Regions from separate parts of the Romboutsia ilealis genome, predicted to be linked through region 1. Evidence: predicted binding sites of a transcription regulator. Region 1 holds the regulator's gene; the other holds the start of a gene.
The links. The regulator HrcA, encoded in region 1, represses chaperone genes, less so after heat shock. The targets are predictions, from matches to a motif close to TTAGCACTCNNNNNNNNNGAGTGCTAA.
Positions count from the first base shown of each region.

Region 2: a site for HrcA is predicted at 2,182-2,208, ahead of clpB (ATP-dependent chaperone ClpB). Genes of this name have one in related genera too.

Region 1 covers NZ_LN555523.1:503,641-507,778, reverse strand. The annotation lists gene dnaK (molecular chaperone DnaK) at 1-487, opposite strand, end outside; gene grpE (nucleotide exchange factor GrpE) at 603-1,166, opposite strand; gene hrcA (heat-inducible transcriptional repressor HrcA) at 1,185-2,204, opposite strand; gene hemW (radical SAM family heme chaperone HemW) at 2,303-3,436, opposite strand; gene CRIB_RS02305 (APC family permease) at 3,858-4,138, opposite strand, start outside.
Region 2 covers NZ_LN555523.1:1,147,518-1,151,655, reverse strand. The annotation lists gene clpB (ATP-dependent chaperone ClpB) at 1-2,098, opposite strand, end outside; gene CRIB_RS05450 (hypothetical protein) at 2,428-2,604, shown strand; gene CRIB_RS05445 (CD0519/CD1768 family membrane protein) at 2,657-3,838, opposite strand; gene hypB (hydrogenase nickel incorporation protein HypB) at 4,023-4,138, opposite strand, start outside.

The DNA.
Region 1 (4,138 bases):
CTTGATCTAATTTATCTAAACCGTAAGCAAGAGCTGCTGCTGTTGGTTCATTTATTATTCTCTTAACATCAAGACCAGCTATTCTACCTGCATCTTTAGTTGCTTGTCTTTGAGCATCTGTAAAGTACGCTGGAACTGTTATAACAGCTTCTTTAACTGGTTGACCTAAGTAGCTTTCAGCATCAGCTTTTAATTTTTGTAAAGTTATAGCTGATATTTCTTGTGGAGTATATTCTTTACCATCTATATCAACTTTGTAATCTGTTCCCATGTGAGTTTTTATAGATATTATTGTTCTATCTGCATTTGTAACTGCTTGTCTTTTTGCAGGTTCTCCTACTATTCTATCACCATCTTTAGTAAAAGCTACTACTGATGGAGTAGTTCTCATACCTTCTGCATTTGTTATAACTTGTGGTTCTCCACCTTCAAGTACTGCAACACAAGAGTTAGTTGTTCCTAAATCTATTCCTATTACTTTTGACATAATACTTTTCCTCCTATACATATATCTATATATAAATCTATTTATTGATTTATTTACTATTTTTATTTTTTTAATTAATTAAGGTTTATATTTACAAAATAAAGTTTGAATTTAATTAACAAGAAACCTTAACCATACTTGCTCTTAATACTTTATTTCCTAGTTTATATCCTTTTTGAAGTACCATAACAACTTTATTTGGTTCAACTCCATCTACATTTTCTTGCATTACCGCTAAATGTAAGTTAGGATCAAAATCTGCATCTTGTGCTTCAATTTCTTCTAAACCAAATTTTGTTATCATATCTTTTAATTGCTTATAAACTAACTCTACACCTTTAAACATAGTATCTTCTTTATCTGTACAAGCTTCTAATGCTCTTTCCATACTATCTATAACAGGTATTAATTCATTTAGCATTTTTTCATTAGCAAATATACCTATAGTTTCTTTTTCTTGTTGAGTTCTTCTTCTGTAGTTTGCATATTCTGCTTGAAGTCTTTTATATTGATCATTAAGAGCATCCATCTCGTCTCTTAAATTTTTTTCTTCAAGCTTTTCTTCTATATCAACTACATTCTCTTGACTCTCTTCAGTAGTTTCTTCATTTTTAACTACTTCTTCTTGAGCGTCATCTTTAACTATTTCTTCTTCTAAGACAGTATCCTTATGTTCCAATACACTGCACCCCTCAATTTATTTTTGATTAAATAATAAATTAATATAATTTACTATTGCATAAATCCTTGCATAATCCATTCTTGTTGGACCTATAAAGCTTATCTTCCCTACTAAGTCCTTATCAATATTATATGTTGCTGTAACTATACTACATTCTTTAGCTAGCTCAAAGTCATTATCACTACCTATTATTATGTTTACATTATCCTTTTGTATTCCTTTTGATTTTAACATACTATCTATTGTTTCTTTTTTTTCTATCATATTTAAAAATGATTTAGCTTTTATTATGTCATTAAATTCTGGATAGTTAAATATGTTAGTTGCACCATTTAAAGAAAATACAAATTCTTCTTCCGACATATTGAAGTTAAGAGCATCTATAAGTCCATCTATTAAATTAGAATATTCACCTATTTCATACTTTATAAATGCAATTAATTTTTCATCTATATCTACTATACTTTTACCTAATAATTTTCTAGTTAGATTATCAGATATTAGATTTAATTTAGATTGATCTAAATAAACATTACTAGTTAAATCGACCTTTTTAATATCACCGTTATTAGTTACAACAATCAGTAATATTTTATTATCATCTATACTTACTAATTGTATGTACTTTATAACATTTTGATTATTTAAACTTTTAGCTACAGCTACTGTTGTATAATTAGTTAATTGAGATAATAACTTTGATGTTTCTTGAATTAAGTCTTTTATATGGCTTACATTATTTTGTATGCAATCTTGAATTAATTTTTTTTCTTCATTGCTTAATTCGCTTTTACTCATAAGCATATCTACATATAACTTATATCCTTTTTCTGACGGAACTCTCCCTGCAGAAGTATGCGGCTGTATGAGATAACCTAATTCTTCTAAATCAGCCATTTCATTTCTTATAGTAGCAGCACTAATTCCTAAATCATGTTTTTTAGATATGGTTCTAGATCCTACCGCTTCGGCAGTTTCTATATAATCTTTAACTATAGCTTTGAGGATATTTAGTTTTCTTTCGTTCAGTTTCATTTCATGCCTCCTCGCTGTTAGCACTCTTTAAATCCGAGTGCTAAAAAGATTATATATATTATATATCATTATTTTTCAGCGTTGTCAATAATTTTTAATTAATCTATAAATTCCACAAATACAGTATTAGATATTTCTCTTCCTCTTTGAGTTAAAATTATATTATTATTCTGCTCTATAATTAAATTTAAATTCTTTAATTTATCTAAAATATTATTATATCTATGTTTAAAATCTATATTAAACCTTTTATAAAATTCATCTAAATTAATTCCTTTATTCATTCTTAGCCCCATAAATATAAATTCTTCCATCTCATCTTTTTTACTTAGTATATTTTTTTCTTCTATAGGTCTTTTGTCATACTCTAAGCATTTATTATACCCTTTAATATCACAAATATTACTATATCTATAATTATTTATGTAACCTGATGCCCCTGGCCCTAACCCCAGGTAATTATCACATTTCCAATAAACTATATTGTGCTTACATTCGTATCCTTCTTTTGCATAATTAGATATTTCATATTGATGATATCCATTCTTATATAAGGTATCTATTGTATAGTTATATATATTTATATCAACTTCTTCATCATTAAGTTCAAACTCTTTATTTAGATACATATCATAAAATTTAGTTCCCTCTTCTAATATAAGTGAATACGCAGATATATGTGACGGATTTAAATTTATTATTTTATTTAAAGTTTCTTTCCATTCATCAAATGATTGATTTGGAAGTGAATACATTAAATCGACATTTATATTATTTATGCCTACTTCTATTGCATCTTTATAATTTTTTTCAAATTGCTCATATGTATGTATTCTACCTATGTACTTTAGGTGATGGTCTTGAGTAACTTGAAGTCCCATACTTAATCTATTTATTCCTAAGGATTTTATAGCCTTTAATTTTGCTTTATCTAGAGTTCCTGGATTACATTCCATAGTTATTTCAGCATCTTTTCCTATATTAAAATTGCTATATATATTTTCCATAAGAGTAGTTAATTCCTCAGGAGTTAGAATACTAGGGGTACCTCCACCCAAAAATACACTAGTAAATTCTTTATTTTTAAATTCTTCTTTATATAATTCCATTTCTTTTCTAATGCTTATTAAATAATCTGTCTTCTGATTCTTTTCTTCTATTTTATAAGAGTTAAAATCACAATAGTTACATTTTTGTGCACAAAACGGAACATGTATATATAATCCTAACATTTATTTCTCCTTATCCATTTATTCTCTTATATTATACCAATATTTTCATAATACTATCATCTATTTTAAAGCTATTATAAAATAAATTTTACAATAGCATTTTCATTTATTATTAGAATTATTATAACATTTTATATAGTATAATTTTCTTGTATTCTCAGCAATTTTATTAACTATATTTATATATTCTTACATAAAATTTTATATTTATACGACTTTATAAATTAATCATATTTTGAAAATGTATTATATACTATGTATAAATTAATTTTTTAACTTTACTTATACCTAATATTAATGTTATATCAAAAACATATATTATAACAAATTATAATATTTTAATTTATAAATTTAATATCATCATGATTTTATTATACGAAAAATATAAAAGAGGAATTTATATAAATTCCTCTTTTATATTTTATTTATTTTTACTTGTTATTGAATATACAGGTATACCTATTAATGTTAGTATTATACCTCCTAAAGCAATTAATGTAGCTGTTAGTAATTGATTTATTATAACAAATAAACCTCCTATTATTGCTATAGCTGGTATAATTGGATATAAAGGTACTTTATAAGGTCTTTCTAAATCAGGTTTTTCCTTACGAAGTTTAATAACACCTATAAATGTTAGTACATAGAATATCCATATTGTAAAAACAGTTAAGTCAGTTAAAAGGTTAAATTGTCCAGTTA
Region 2 (4,138 bases), 640 kb from region 1:
TTTGTAAGAATATATTAAACACATCTTCATGTGCTTTTTCTATTTCATCAAATAAAATTACAGAGTATGGATGTCTTCTTACAGCTTCTGTTAATTGTCCTCCCTCTTCATATCCTACATATCCTGGAGGAGGTCCTATAAGTCTAGATACAGCATGTTTTTCCATATATTCTGACATATCTATTCTTATTATATTCTCTTCGCTATCAAATAAGTTATTAGCTAAAGTTTTAGCAAGCTCTGTTTTACCAACTCCTGTAGGTCCTAGGAATATAAATGAACCGATTGGTTTATTTTCATCTTTAAGACCTGCACGAGCACGTATTACTGCATTTGATACTGCTGTTACAGCTTCATCTTGACCTATTACTCTTTTATGAAGTTCCTCTTCTAATTTAAGAAGTTTTTCTCTTTCTCCTTCAACTAATTTAGTAACAGGTATTCCTGTCCATTTAGCAACTATTTGAGATATTTCATTTTCTGTTACTTCTTCTTTTAATAATGCATTATCGTAACTTTCCTGCATTTTCAATTCATGTTCTTTTATTTGTTCTTCTAATTTAGGTATTACACCGTATTTTATTTCAGCAGCTTTATTTAAATCATATTCTCTTTCAAACTTTTCTACATTTCCTTTAGCTTCATCAAGTTGAGATTTTAAGTTCTTTATTTCAAGTATTTGTTTTTTCTCTTTTTCATATTTAGCACTCATCTCATCATTTTTAGACTTAAGTTCTGATATTTCTTTTGCTAATTTTTCTAGTCTATTTTTACTTTTTTCATCATTTTCTTTTAATAAAGCTTCTCTTTCTGTTTCTAGTGTAAATAGTTTTCTTCTTACTGTATCTAGCTCTGTTGGAAGAGAATCTATTTCACTTCTAATCATAGCCCCTGCTTCATCTATTAAGTCAATTGCTTTATCTGGTAAGAATCTATCTTGTATATATCTATCTGATAACTTAGCAGCTGCAACTATTGCATTATCATGTATTCTTACTCCGTGATGTATTTCAAATCTCTCTTTAAGTCCTCTTAATATAGATATAGTATCAGCTACAGTAGGTTCTTCTGCTATAACTGGTTGGAAACGTCTTTCTAGTGCTTTATCTTTTTCTATATATTGTCTATATTCATCAAAAGTTGTAGCTCCTATACAGTTTAACTCTCCACGTGCAAGCATTGGCTTTATAAGGTTTCCTGCATCCATAGCACCATCAGTTTTACCAGCACCTACTATTGTGTGTATTTCATCTATAAATAGTATTATCTTTCCATCAGATGATTGAACTTCTTTAAGTACTGCTTTTAATCTTTCTTCAAATTCCCCTCTATATTTAGCACCAGCAATTAAAGAACCCATATCTAATGCATATATTATTTTGTCCTTTAAACCTTCTGGAACATCTCCACGAACTATTCTTTCTGCTAATCCTTCAACTATAGCTGTTTTACCAACACCAGGCTCTCCTATAAGAACTGGATTATTTTTAGTTCTTCTTGATAATATTCTTATAACTCTTCTTATTTCTTCATCTCTACCTATAACAGGGTCTAGCTTATTCTTTTTAGCAAGTTCAACTAAATTAGTTCCATATCTAGCTAATGCTTCATAAGTCCCTTCTGGGTCTTGTGTTTCAACTCTTTGACTACCTCTTACTTGAGATAATACTTTTAAGAAGTCATTTTTATTTATATTATATTGTTTTAAAATTCTTCCTACTGCATTATTAGATTCCATATCCATAATAGCAAGCATAACATGTTCTACACTTATATAACTATCTTTAAATTCTTTTGATATTTCTTCTGCTTTTATTAAAACTTCATTTATTCTTCTTGTAGCTGTTACTCCTTGAGAACTTATTCCCTCACCATGTATTTGAGGTAATTTTTTTAATTCTAAATCTATACTACTTTTTAAAGCATCTACCGATACATTCATTTTATCAAATATATTAGGAATAAGCCCATCTTCTTGATTTACAAGTGCACTAAATAGATGTATTACATCTAACTGTTGATTGTGATTTTTTACAGCTATGCTATAAGCATCATTTAATGACTTTTGAACTCTAACCGTCATTTTTTCTATATCCATAAAATATACCTCCATCAATTTATATATAAAATCTATTACTTATTATGCTAAAAATTTAAAATAATAAAAGTATTTTCATATTATTATCACTCTATAAGTTCGAGTGCTAATAACTTTATATTAACTATATACTTCCATTATTAATTTGTCAATTATATATGCAATTTTATTTTATGGTAAATGTAGTTAAATTATTTATAATATATAACAATTTTTCTTATTATAAGATAGTTTTAATATAAAATGTAAGCTTTATATTTATAAAGAATATCTAGAACTTATTTTGGTTAAATTATTAATGTAAATTAACCAAAGCATAGGAGGATATTATGTCAAAACAAAATTTAAATAATAAAGGAAGAAAAGAACCTAAACTAGCTAAAAATGTAGCTAAGTCTAGTTTAGAAATAGGAGAAGAACTAAATATAGAGCCAAGATTAAGACCTGCTAAAACAGGTTCTGTAAGCCAAAATACATCAAGACCTATTAAACCTAGAAAAAAATAATAATAATAAATAAAATGGACTTAAGTATATAACTTAAGTCCATTTATATAGTTTATGAAATAATCATAAATATAAAGTGAGCAGACATTCCTGCACAAATTCCACCTATAGTATGAGCTAATATAGCTTTACCTGTAAGTTCCCTTGCATTTAATGCATCCATCATACCTACATGAGTACTTAAATATCCACTCCAACACATACCCATAGCTGTAAATACTGCTATATCATTAGGTGTTATTATACCATCTGTTATAAACTGAGGAACTAAACTCATTGCAGCTCCTACTGCACCTAAAGATGTTATTGGAAAGGCTATAGCTTCAGCTGATTTAAATCCAAATAATGGTTCTAATATAAATCTAAGTTTTTCTCCAAGTATAGGAAGTAGTCCAATTCCTTCGTATGCAGCTCCTGTATAGATAGCTTCTCCTGTAGTTGGATCAGTGCTTGCTCCAAATGTTAAAAGCATAACCAATGTACATACAACTAATACTCCAGGTATTATAGCAAGTCCAAGTTCAACTCCACTTTTACCACCTTCAAGCATAGCATCTAATGCTCTTTGGAATATACTCCCTTCTCTTGTTGATCTATTTTCTTCAACCGTACTTGATTTTAAATCACACTCATCATCACATACATCATTTTTATAAAACTTTTTAGTAAAATGTAACATCATCCTAACACTTACTATACTACCAATTATAGCTCCTAAATTTCCTATTAAAGCAGGTAATACATATTTTTCACCTTGAGATATCATAAATGTTGTTACGATAAGACCCATACCAAAAGATGTACCGATATTACATAAGGCAGGAATTTGATATTTTTTAAAGTATTTCGTAAAAGACTTATCCTTACTAAATGATATTATTGCTGGATTATCAGATAAGTAGGTAGTTATTGCTCCAGCAATACTTGCACCAGGTAATCCATATAACGGCTTCATAAAAATAGCAAATAGTTTATTTAAAAGTGAGATTACTCCAAATTCTGAAAGTAGTGAACTAAATGCTCCTGCAAGGACAGCCATTGCCATTATTAGAAATACTGTATTTAAAAGCAAATCATGAGCAGTATTCATTATAACCTTAAACATTATACCAGCACCCATAATATTAGCAACATAACAAAATCCAAAAATTAAAATACCTAAAAATATAAATGCTTCTATATCATAGGATATCTTAGCAGATTTTGTTTTTTGAGTCGATATACTTTTTTCCATATAATATCCTCCATTTATAAATTTTTTTAAAATTTCAATGCTTTTAATATTTTATATTATACACTACAATTCGTCAAAAAACACCAATAACTTCGAAATAAAAATATATATTACTAATATTATTTTCTATTATTTCTAAGCATTTACATATAATAAAAAGCCTTGTAATTTACAAGGCTTTTTATTATGAATTCATTATCTTTTTCTCTCTTATCTTGTTTTTTAAAAAATCACTTAATTCTTCAATGCCTCTATTATCCTTACAAGATACTTCAAATACTTTAATATCTTTATTTAACA